Regions from separate parts of the Vibrio echinoideorum genome, predicted to be linked through region 1. Evidence: riboswitches for the same ligand, from Rfam matches in the RefSeq annotation. Region 1 holds a riboswitch; the other holds the start of a gene.
What was found. Region 1 has a riboswitch for cyclic di-GMP ahead of gbpA (N-acetylglucosamine-binding protein GbpA). Riboswitches for the same ligand answer to the same signal wherever they lie in the genome.
Positions count from the first base shown of each region.

Region 2: another riboswitch for cyclic di-GMP. It lies ahead of OCV36_RS05485 (TfoX/Sxy family DNA transformation protein); the one in region 1 lies ahead of gbpA (N-acetylglucosamine-binding protein GbpA).

Region 1 is NZ_AP025484.1:430,370-436,449, reverse strand. Features, by position in the region: gene OCV36_RS18275 (XRE family transcriptional regulator) at 38-391, opposite strand; cyclic di-GMP riboswitch class I at 715-804, shown strand; gene gbpA (N-acetylglucosamine-binding protein GbpA) at 877-2,343, shown strand; gene cyoE (heme o synthase) at 2,455-3,447, opposite strand; gene OCV36_RS18260 (COX15/CtaA family protein) at 3,437-4,492, opposite strand; gene OCV36_RS18255 (hypothetical protein) at 4,540-5,148, opposite strand; gene OCV36_RS18250 (SURF1 family protein) at 5,141-6,080, opposite strand, start outside; gene OCV36_RS18245 (DUF2909 family protein) at 5,970-6,080, shown strand, end outside.
Region 2 is NZ_AP025483.1:1,183,304-1,189,383, forward strand. Features, by position in the region: gene glgA (glycogen synthase GlgA) at 1-1,318, shown strand, start outside; gene OCV36_RS05470 (alpha/beta fold hydrolase) at 1,591-2,388, shown strand; gene OCV36_RS05475 (putative signal transducing protein) at 2,548-2,865, opposite strand; gene OCV36_RS05480 (TVP38/TMEM64 family protein) at 2,878-3,558, opposite strand; gene OCV36_RS05485 (TfoX/Sxy family DNA transformation protein) at 3,689-4,279, opposite strand; cyclic di-GMP riboswitch class I at 4,407-4,492, opposite strand; gene purR (HTH-type transcriptional repressor PurR) at 4,663-5,667, opposite strand; gene torD (molecular chaperone TorD) at 5,984-6,080, opposite strand, start outside.

The sequences.
Region 1 (6,080 bases):
GTAGAAAAGGAGTTAAAAATCAAAGCTGGATCTAAAATTAATCATGCTGAACGGTGTGTGCATACTCTACGATTACTTGATTTCCTTCGATGTAAGCATTTTGAATTTCACCATCAACACTCATTCTACTTTTCAAATAAACGACTTTAGGCCCTGACTTGTTACCTTCTTTAAGCGAAGGAAACACATTCCTAGGTTCTAAGTGAAGTAAGCGACAAAAGTGGCTAATGAAAGACATAGTCAATGCTGTCTCCCCTCTTAGCACTCTTGAGAAATCAACCTGGTTCATGCCTAGCTTCTTCGAAAACTCCATCTGCGTAATTCGCATTCGCGACTTTTGTGACATCCACGTTTGATACAACGCATCTCTGTCTTGCTCTGTAAATTCCATACCGACTCCTTTATATAATTCGTACCAATCAATTGTCCGGCTTTTCATACACAGCATGTCAGCGTTCGGTTAGTGGAAACCAAAGGTTTGGTTTTGATATGCGCTCAATCGGTGAACGGAACAAAGAATAATAACCATTAATCATTCACAGAAACAATTAGAGCAATTACTTTCTTTATTTATATCAATTGTTTATATGTTACCTAGGAACACATATGGCAAGTTAATTTGTATTAAGAATTATAAGTTCGAGATTAGCATTCCACATTTAAATCTATTGTGTCGCATTTATAAAAGCTGTTGGCTACATTTCGTTTGCTCAAACTCACTTCTGGCAAACTATTTGAAAGAATAGGACGCAAAGCCACCGGTCTGTCGACATATATTCTGTCTATGATAGCGGGGCCGCCACTTAATAGAATTTAAGTGTAAATGCATGCCGGAGTGTTCTCTTTTTTGTCGGCCAAATACAGTAAGGACAAATAATGAAACAACTCCCAAAAAAATCGCTCATCGCGCTATCGCTACTTAGTGTCAGTGGAGCAAGCTTCGGTCACGGTTATGTCTCGGCATACGATAATGGCGTAGCAGAAAGCCGTGTCGCGTTGTGTAAATTCCCAGCGAGTGATACACAACAAAAAAACACAGGCTGTGGTGGTATTCAATATGAACCACAAAGTGTAGAAGGCCCTGAGGGCTTTCCTGAAAGCGGCCCTGCCGATGGAAAAATCGCTAGTGCACAATCTTCTTTAGCGGCAGCGCTAGACGAGCAAACCGCAGACCGCTGGGTTAAGCGCCCTATCAAATCTGGATCTCAGTACTTTGAGTGGACGTTCACAGCGAACCACAAAACCCGTGATTGGAAATATTACATTACTCAACCAGATTGGAACCCAAACCAACCTTTGGCACGCAGTTCTTTTGATTTAACGCCATTCTGCGTCGTTGAAGGCAATATGGAACAACCACCGATGCAAGTCAGCCACTTGTGTAATGTACCAGAGCGTGAAGGTTATCAAGTGATCCTTGCGGTATGGGATGTAGGTGACACTGCTGCGGCTTTCTACAATGTTATCGATGTGAAGTTTGATGGCGACGGCCCTATCATTCCTGATTGGGATCAAGGCGGTCAAATCAACCCAACGCAAAACCTGAATGTAGGTGACGCTGTTTACACTCGCGTATTCGACCAATCTGGTGAGAACGCTTCATACAGTACAGAGCTAGTGATTGAGAGCAACGAGCAAGGTAAAGCAAACAACTGGTCTTACGCGCTTGCTTCTAAGATCAATCAAGAGCAAACGCAAATCAAAGCGGGCCAGTTAAACGATCAAAACGATTTCGCGCCAGTGTACGGCACGAACCCTGTTTATCTAAAATCAGGTTCAGGCTTTAAGAGCGTAGAGATCGGTTACAAGATTGATACTCCAGAGCCAGATCATGAGTTAGAAGTCACAGGCCTAGAGTCTGAGTATGTTATTGATGAAAACCAACCTACACAGCTTGATCTTACATTAGCAGCAACTGGCGATATTCAAGCAGAACTGACCGTTTACAACCATCACCGTGAAGCACTTGCATCTCAGAAATCTGAGTTATCAGATGGACAAGTTGAAGATGTTCAACTCACTCTATCTAAGTCGGAACCAGGCCACCACATGCTTGTGGTCGTGACGAAAGATGACCAAGGTAACCTAGTAGATCAGAACACGCTTGATTTCCATCTAATGGACGAGCAAACACCGCCACCAACAGGCGACTACGACTTCGTGTTCCCAGAAAGCATTGAGTCTTACACAGCAGGTACTAAGGTACTGAGCAGCGACGGCGGCGTTTATCAGTGTAAAGAGTTCCCATACTCTGGTTACTGTGTTCAATGGGCTCCAACAGCAACTCAGTACGAACCAGGTGTTGGTTCACACTGGCAAGATGCTTGGAACAAAGTGGACTAATTACTAGCCAGTTACTTACTTTCTAGTAGGTACGCTCTAGTAATCAGCAAAACAAAAACGGATGCCTAGCGCATCCGTTTTCTTATTCTGTAACAGCTGAAGCATCAGTTATCAAAGTAGATAGTGATCCGCCAACAGAGCAACAAACAAGATCATGAGATGATAAATGGAGAACTTAAAGGTCTTCATCGCAATATTAGGCTCGTCACGATATTTAAGTACCCAAGCGTGATAAACAAACCCGCCGTTTAGCACCAAAGAAGCGCTCAAATATATCCAGCTACTCATGCCGACCAACACTGGCAATATACATACGATGCTTAGCAGCAAGGTATAGAGCAGAATCGATGTTTTAGTGTAAGCAATACCATGGGTCACAGGTAACATCGGAATGTTCACCTTAGCGTATTCATCACGACGATGAATTGCCAATGCCCAGAAGTGAGGAGGCGTCCAGATAAAGATGATCATCACCAACAACCAAGCGTTTGAATGCAGTTCATTGGTTACGGCCGTCCAGCCTAATAAGGGTGGCATAGCGCCAGCAATTCCGGCTATCACGATGTTTTGCGGCGTCGCTCGTTTCAAATACATGGTATAAATCACCGCGTAACCTAATAAGCTCGCGAAAGTTAACCAAGCTGTGAGTTGATTGACCCACACCACTAGCGTGACAAAACCAAGTAAGCCAATACCAGACGCAAAACTGAACACACGCACACTACTCAGTTCACCCGACGGTAAAGGTCGTCGATTAGTGCGAGTCATTTGCCCATCGATCTTTTTATCGATCAAATGATTAAAAGCAGCTGCCGAACCGGCCATCAGCCCTATCCCAATCATTCCGAACAGAGTTTGTTGTAAGGGCAATCCATTGGGTACCGCTAAACACATACCAACCAATGCCGTCAGCAGCATCAAAGCCACTACCTTGGGTTTAGTCAGCGTTAAATAAACCTTCCAAGTTGCTTTACTTTTCGAGACCAAATCACTTGTTGAAACCACTTCGTTTCCTGAAGAAATTCTATGATTGGTCGCACTTTCATTGCTTGATGCTCCACCTTGAACCATCACTCTATTTTGTGTCGACGTTCTACTGACCATGATTACCTCCTTGTAATACATTGTTCTTAGCCAAACACTCGCTTGGTTTGTACTGCCACACCACAAAGTTAGTCACAACCATACTCACAAGCAACATTGCCGCCATTAGGTTATGCAAAACCGCAACGGATATCGGCAGGTGGAACAAGACATTGCTAATCCCCAAACTGACTTGAGCAAACAACACCATCGCAACAATGATACTCAGCTTCTGTTGAGGTGCTTTACCCAACTTCCAAAGTTGATACACAATCATCAACACAGTTAATGTGGCAACAATAGCGCCAAAACGATGCATGACATGTATGGTAAGTCTTGCTGGATACTCCAACACACCAAACTCATAATTATCATGTCCGTGTTGAGCAAAATCGAAAGCATTTTTGAAATCGAGATAACTTGTCCAGTTCCCTTCACAAATGGGTAATTGCGTACACACAAGAGCGGCATAGTTGGATGACGTCCACCCACCTAACAAGATCTGCCCAACGACCACTATCAACCCAAGCAGCGCCCAAGCTTTAAGTTTTGACGGATAAACAGGTCCACTAAAACGGCTCTGAATATTGGATAAACGGCAATAGAGCAAGCAAAGAAGGGACAGCAACGTAAAACCACCCATCAAATGCGCCATAACGACAACGGGCATCAACTTGAGAGTCACCGTCCACATTCCAAGCAAAGCTTGAAAGATCACAGTTGCGGAGATAACTAGGGGAAGGCCCATCGGTGAAATGTTTTTCTGGATACACCAAGTAACGACCACGAAGATAAGAATTCCTAACGATCCTGCAAAGTAGCGATGTACCATCTCGATCCAGGCTTTTTCAGCTTCAAGCACTCGTTCTGGAAATTGTAGATTCGCTTCATTCACCGCTAATGCATCGGAAGGCACGGTGATCTTGCCATAACATCCCGGCCAATCTGGACAACCAAGACCAGCATCAGACAAACGCGTGTAAGCACCGAGCACAATAACAGTCAGAGTTAGCAAGATAGTCACTCTCATAATAAACATGAGTAACTTTGGAGCTCCTTTTTGCATCGCTTATCTCCCTATACGAACCATCAACACCTAATGATTACTCGCCATTACCCCACTCTCGACAGCTTGAGTAGTTTTCGTAAATCATGAATCATGCCTTTCGATTGGCTGACTAACTCCGAAGAGTCCGAAACGCTCTTATATTCCATCACCAGTTGCCCAAGAGGATCGATAATGACGATTGAAGCAGGCGCAAACTCAGTACTTAATTGATCACCACCAGCTAAAAACGACAAATCAGGCTTGTTGAGCGCCCCCGACAACGAGTTACCTTCTGAGACGAAAACAACAGCGGTCACTCTTTCTTTGTTTTTCCCTAACGCTAAGTAGCTTTGATTCAAATAATGAAGCTGTTGTTCACACAAGCTTTCGCACTCTGTAGGGGCGATATAACCTACTAACCAACCCTCTCCAGCCATGGGTACCGTTACGCCAAAATCTTTCAGCGTGACCCTTGGTTCAATCAATTCTCCTGAGTTGGTTACTCCTGACGTATACCAGCTCTGTTCCAATACGGTTTTGGCGATAATCGCTGGCAGAGCAAAAATTAGAACCAATCCGATTAATACTAAACGCCCCTTAGTGCGACGCTTTTTAAACTCAACCATGTTTGCATCGGTACTTTCCCTGTTCACTTGTGCTTGAGATTTATCCATCGTTGTTCTCCGTGATAGGTGTCGCTTTTAGGTACCGATAGCCAATTAACAACATCAAAAACAAAAGTACCGCTGCCATTACAAACCATTGAAATGAGTAACCGAAGTGCTTTTCAGATCTCATAGCCGTTGGTCGCCACAACAACTCATAAGGCCACGATTCTAAGCTTTGCGGTTGGAAGACAAAGGGCAGCACTTCTTGCCCTGTATACTCTGATAACGCTGTGATGTTGATGTTTTGAATTCTTTTAGGCGTTGTGTTTTCTAAAGCCAACTCATGACTTAGAGGGTTCACCGAACGAGTGTACAAACGCCCTGACATATTGATTGGTAATGTGATATTTCCTAGCTGTGGAAGCTCTCTTCTGTCACGGCTTGCCACAACAAACCCAAGGTCTATCAGTAGTTGATGTTTGTGCAAGAACTGCTTTCCTTGGCCTTGAACTTCCCCCAACATGTAAATCACATACCCCACCGCTCCTTGGTTAATCTGGTTGTCTAACAAGATCACCAAACCACTTGATGTTTCCAATGTCACGTCAACCTTCAAACCATTTAAAGACTGCTGTTCAGATAAATCTTGCGCTTGTGTACGCGAGTTCTGCAATTCAGAGATAACCCCATCCAATGACCTAGGTGATTGCTGCGCTCTTTCTGATAGCTGCTGTTCATAACGTAGTTTCTCGTTACCTCTGTCTAACTGCCACAAACCCAACTTGATTAAAATGCCGACTGAAACCACAGTTAAAACAACCGCTATCCAAAAACCTTTACTGCGGAACTTGTGTTCATCATCAATCAATCGGTTTGGAGTTATCACTATGGCGTCATCTACCTTTGTGTTGTTGTTTAAAATTGTATTGGTCGCTTTGCTGTTTTTTATCGCTTTCAACCTGATGAAAGGGCTAATCCAAATCGCCTCAGGTAAACAC
Region 2 (6,080 bases), on a different replicon from region 1:
CCCCGCGTATAGAAACATTCCAAATATTGATTCGGCAGACGTCATTTTATCGACGGAGCTCGATCATTGGCCTCATACCGCTTACCAAGTTAAGAAGTTGAGTGTGGAAGGCGTTCAAGTTTTTGGTATTGAATGTGCTCAGTATTTCGACCGTCCAGAAATGTACGCAGAAAATAATCAAGCCTACGCCGATAACGGCGAGCGCTTTTCATTTTTTAGCGCAGCTTGTTTGGATATGTTACCAAAGCTTGGTTTCCAACCGGATATCATTCACGCGAACGACTGGCATACCGGCTTCGTACCTTTCTTGCTTAAGTCTCGTTATCAACAGCACGATTTCTTTGAACATACACGCAGTGTCATCTCTATTCACAATGCGGTTTTCAAAGGCGTGTTCTCTTATGATGAACTGCAGTGTCTGCCAGAAATGCACAACTACAACGTACCTGAAGCTGCAGTGAGTGATACTCACGTCACCATGCTAAAAGCGGGTGTGTTGTGTGCAGATAAAGTAAATGCTGTAAGCCCAACATATGCCAACGAGCTGAAAACTGAACTCGGTAGCCACGGAATGTCCGCTGAATTTCAACACCGGTCGGCTGACCTATTTGGTATTCTTAACGGTTGTGATTATGGTGCTTGGAATCCAGAAACAGATGCGTCTCTTCCTCGAAAATATAAAGCAACCAAACACAGCATGGTTCGTGGTAAGTCAGCTTGTAAGCAAAAACTGCAACAAGATGTTGGTCTTCCGCTGAACGATTGTGCGGTCTATGGCATGGTTTGTCGTCTAACGAATCAAAAAGGTGTTCATTACTTACTGCCTATCATCGAACAGTTCTTGAAAAACGATCTTCAGATTGTGATTGTCGGTACTGGCGATCCGGTTTTGGCGAGTCAACTGAAAGAGTTAACGGCACTTCATTCAGACAAGTTCTCTTTTGTCGAAGCGTACAACAACGAGTTGGCACACTTGGTTGAAGCGGGTTCTGATTTTTTCTTAATGCCTTCTGAGTTCGAACCTTGCGGCTTAAACCAAATCTACAGCATGGCCTACGGTACTTTACCGATAGTTCGTTCTGTGGGCGGCTTAAAAGACAGTGTGAATGATTATGATCAAGATCCTGAGGTAGCGACTGGTTTTGCTTTTGAAGAGCCGACACCACAAGCGTTACTGGCTGTCTTGCATCGTTCATTGTTGCTTTATGCACAAAATCCATCTGAAATTAAGCGTGTTCAGCTTTATGCGATGCAGCAAGATTTTAGTTGGGAAGACGCGGCCAAAGAGTATCTAACGATGTACCACACGGCATTTTAGTTTCTCGATTGTGTTGATGAACAACAACGATAATTAACATTCGAAGGCGCTCTTATATTAGGGTGCCTTTTTGTTTTCTGGTCTGTTCACATCACGTTTGCGAAGACAAAACTTGCAAACTCATTTTAGTCAGGTAGAAAATGAGGGTAGGTATTCACATGACTAATGTTAGGTTTGACACTATTATCACTTAAAGTTCTTAATTGCGTGATATCCTTAGTCATCGCCTTGTGATGAGGCCTAGCTCCATTTCAATAATTAAAGCGATAGGTATGTCTGAGAGTTTATTATTTCATAAAACATTTACTCACCCTACGAGCGACGAGTGGGTTGTGTTTGTGCATGGCGCAGGAGGAAGTTCCTCTATCTGGTTCAAGCAGATCAAAGCGTATAAACAACATTTCAATTTGCTTCTCATTGATTTAAGAGGGCATGGAAAGTCAGATAACATACTTAAAGGTCTGATCTCGAATCGTTATACTTTCAAATCGGTAACGCTCGATATTCTTAAAGTTTTAGATCACCTAAAAATTCGTTCGGCGCACTTCGTCGGCATGTCTTTAGGGACGATTATTGTACGTAACGTTGCAGAGTTGGCGGCGGGGCGTGTACGATCTATGGTATTAGGCGGCGCTGTCACTAAGCTCAACACTCGCTCTCAAGTGTTAATAAAACTGGGTAACTTGAGTAAGCACATAATCCCTTATATGTGGTTATACAGCCTTTTTGCTTATGTTGTTATGCCGCAAAAAAGCCAAAAAGAGTCTCGTCACCTGTTTATACGTGAAGCCAAAAAACTGTGCCAGAAAGAGTTCAAGCGCTGGTTTATCTTAACGGCAGATGTAAACCCATTGATGAAATACTTTAAAGATAGAGAGCTACCAATACCGACTCTGTACTTGATGGGAGAGCGTGACTACATGTTCATTAAGCCTGTAAAAGAAATGGTCGAAGCACATGAGTCGAGTGAACTGGTAGAAATTGCCAATTGCGGTCACGTATGTAACGTGGAAAATCCTGAAGAGTTTAACCAACGTTCGATAGCCTTTATTCAAAAGCAAATTCAATGACCGAGAGATAAATTTTGTTGCTAATAGCTGATGATTAAATCTCAGTTTTATTGCCACAGAACATGATTACCAAAAAAATGGGAAGCTAATTTTAGCTTCCCATTTTTTGTTTGGAGGAGGTGTCTGATCCAGTTGATTTGAGCTTTTATTTAATCTCTTCTATTCAGGAGAGGCAGCACCGCACTGCCAGCAAGAACCGAATTGGGCTTCGTTTACCTCGTGGCATTCTCCACAGAGCCATTCTTCATAGATAATGGAATCTTGTTGTTTTTGGTATTCATTAACAACTGTGCGTGCTTTGTTTGCCAATTCTGGCTCGTACAGCCAGACGTAAGGGTCAGTGTCTTCTGTGAAGGGGATTTCTCCTTTCAAGCCAAATAAACCCTCTCCACGGACCTCACACGCAATATTCTCGCTTTCTAATAACCCACATATGATGTGGGCTTCTGTCGGATTTGATGCGCTAAAGATTTTCATTGTGATAGCGCCTTATTCTACGACTGGTGTTGAACGGAATTTGTTCATCAACCACTTGGCAATAATTGGGAATATACCTAGCAAGGCAAATGAAAGTAAAACGGAAGGGGAAACGATACCTGAAAGTGAATCAATTTCTGCAAGCTGAGTACCTGCATTCAAGAAAACAGCAGTACCTGGCAGCATCCCTATTTGGCTCGTAATGTAATATCGGCTAATCGACATCGGTGTTAAACCCATCAAAAGGTTGATGAGAAAAAATGGGAATACAGGAATCAAACGTAGGGAAAATAAATAAAATGCCCCGTCTTTTTCAACACCTTTATTTATGGTTGCCAACTTATCGCCAAACTTGGTTTGAATCCAGTCGCGCAATAGGTAGCGGCTACTTAAAAAGGCAATAGTTGCACCGATGGCGCTGGCGAATGACACCAAAAGCAAACTATTCCAAAAACCAAAGAGCGCGGCACCCAAGAGTGTCACAACAGCTGCGCCTGGAATCGAGAAAGCGGTAATCATTACGTAAGCTGAGAAATAAATAGCAGCCGCAGCGATGAAGTTGCTATCAATGTACTTATTTAAAACGGCTTGTTGAGCCTTTGCATTCTCAAGTGTGAGGTATTGGCCGAAGTTTACGCCCAACAAGATGATCGTCACGACCAATACAATACCCAATATCATTTTCTTACTCATTGATACTTCCTCAAATTTTCAATGCATACCATTAGTATAGATAGACAGGTAAAGCATAGATTAACTTTCAGCAGATATAAAAAAAGCCGCAAAAATGCGGCTTAGTTATGTATCGTTTGAATTGACAATGTTAATTGACGCGACTGATAAGCTCTTCACGACGCTGCTGTGGTATGACAGACCAATGTGTACCATTGATAGCCCCTTCTAGTGCCCAAAGTAGCTCGATACTAACAGAGGACGCATGAGATTCCTTGATGGCGTTAAACGCGTTTACAGAGCCAGATTCATATAAACGTTCTACGGAATCTATCCCAGCCTTTTTCAACATACGCTCAGTCGCGAGTCGAAGGTTAGGAAGGTCTTTTAATCGAGTTGGCTTAGCAGAAGACTGTTCAGCTTTTTCGTCTTTAGCAAAACCCAAAGACGTAGTAGCAAGCTCTAAGATTTTCTCTTGATCCTGCCATAGGCCCTCAGGCAAAGCGAAATATTTAGTAACAACGGGGAAACCACGTTTCTTGTAAACGTAAGGTTGAAACCCTTGTTGTTCGAATTGCTTTGTTGTGCATTTGTCCGCTCGTATGTGCAACTGGTCATTTACAACCAGAGCAAACATCGTGTCATCAGCAAAAAGACCGAAGCCACCAAACATTGAGCGTGATTTTATTTTTCCTAGGGACTCAAATAACTTCATCGAGTCCTTTAGTATCGGTTTATCCATGTTATTTATCTCGGTGTATTTGAACTACGCCACCAAATAAGCAGGTCCGAGAGATTAGCAAAATGTTGCAACTAAATTGTCAATAAGCCGTAAATTACTAAATTATTAATAACTACTGCATTTTGCCATCGGTAACCCCGCTACCATACCAACGAGTGGTTTAGGCCGGAAGCTTTGCGTCTCACTCTTTCGAGTGGTTTGCCCTGTGCGTGACTGATTAAATAGAATAAAGTTTTTGTTGAATGAGGCTCACACTTGTTATTTCAAAATGTGATATCGCTTCAATTAATGATCTTTCCAGTATGATACCAGGTTCATTGATGTTGTTGATAAAAAAAGCGCACCTAAAGGTGCGCTTGATTAAACTAAACTGAATTTATCAATTAATTTAACGTTTTAACTGTGCTTCGCTCAACAATTTCGGGGTGCATTTCGAATACACGTTTTTCATGGTCTTTGTCTTTGATGCGTTCTAACAAAATTTCGAATGCATTCTTACCAACACGACGCTTCGGTTGGTGAACCGTGGTCAATGGTGGAGAGAAGTACTCAGCTAACTCGATGTTATCGTAACCAATCACTGAAATATCTTCAGGGATACGAATACCTTGTTGTTGTAAGCGACTCATTAGGCCAAGTGCCATGGTGTCGTTAAAACAGAATACGGCTGTAGGGCGATCTTCCATTTTAATAATTTGATCAGCAGCAATCACAGCGGTATCACACTCAAAGTTGCCTTCAATGATTAGACGCTCATCAGTAGCTATTTTGGCTTCACCCAACGCACGTTTGTAACCTGCAATACGTTCTACACATGCTGCTTTGTCTAAGTGGCCACTTAAGCAAGCAATCTTAGAATGACCGCGTTCAATAAGGTACTTGGTTGCCAGATAGCCACCTTCTTCAGAGTTATCAATGATCTTATCGGCTTGAGAGGTCTCAGGGCCCCAATCCATGACAACTTTAGGGATATCAGCGTGACGGTCTAACATCTCTCTTAATTCTTCAGTTAGGTCTGAACACATAACCAAGATGCCATCTACACGTTTCTCTGCAAGCATTCGAATGTAGTCGCGCTGCTTCTCATAGATACCGCCAGTGTTACACAAGATCAAAGTGTAACCTTGACGGTAACAGTAACTCTCAACACCATCGATAACTTCAGAGAAGAATAGGTTGGTTGATTGAGTCACTAGCATGCCGATAGTGCGCGTTGTATTACATTTTAAGCTACGAGCAACAGCACTCGGCGCGTAGTTTAGTTCGTCTACGGCTTTGTTTACTTTTTCTTGAGTCGCTTCTGCAACAAAACGTGTTTTGTTGATTACGTGAGAAACGGTGGTTGTTGATACGCCTGCTAAGCGAGCGACATCTTTAATAGTGGCCATGGTTTTATCCTATTAGAAGCTACTTTCCCAAAGTACGGAATAAAGTAGCCGTTAAGCTACTTAACTAAGAGCTTAAATTTGTAGGGCTCTTTGGGTACTAAAGTGCTAAAAAACAAAAAACCGCTATTGAGCGGCCTGTCTTAACACCGAAATGCTCTGAACTTAAATAAGCATAGCATTTCGTGAATGTTTCATATTTTATCGTTTGCGGTCACAATTTTAGACTGACTAGAAATGACTCGCAATAAAATTCACCCAGAAATCCGGGTGAATTGTCACATTCTATTGAATTTATTTACTTAGATATCCACTTAGCTTATTCACCCGCCAAATATTGAATGTCTAAATTGCAAAATGCGAGTAACAAAGACGAGACGGAAGCGTAGAAACCAAACTGGTCAACATCATGACAT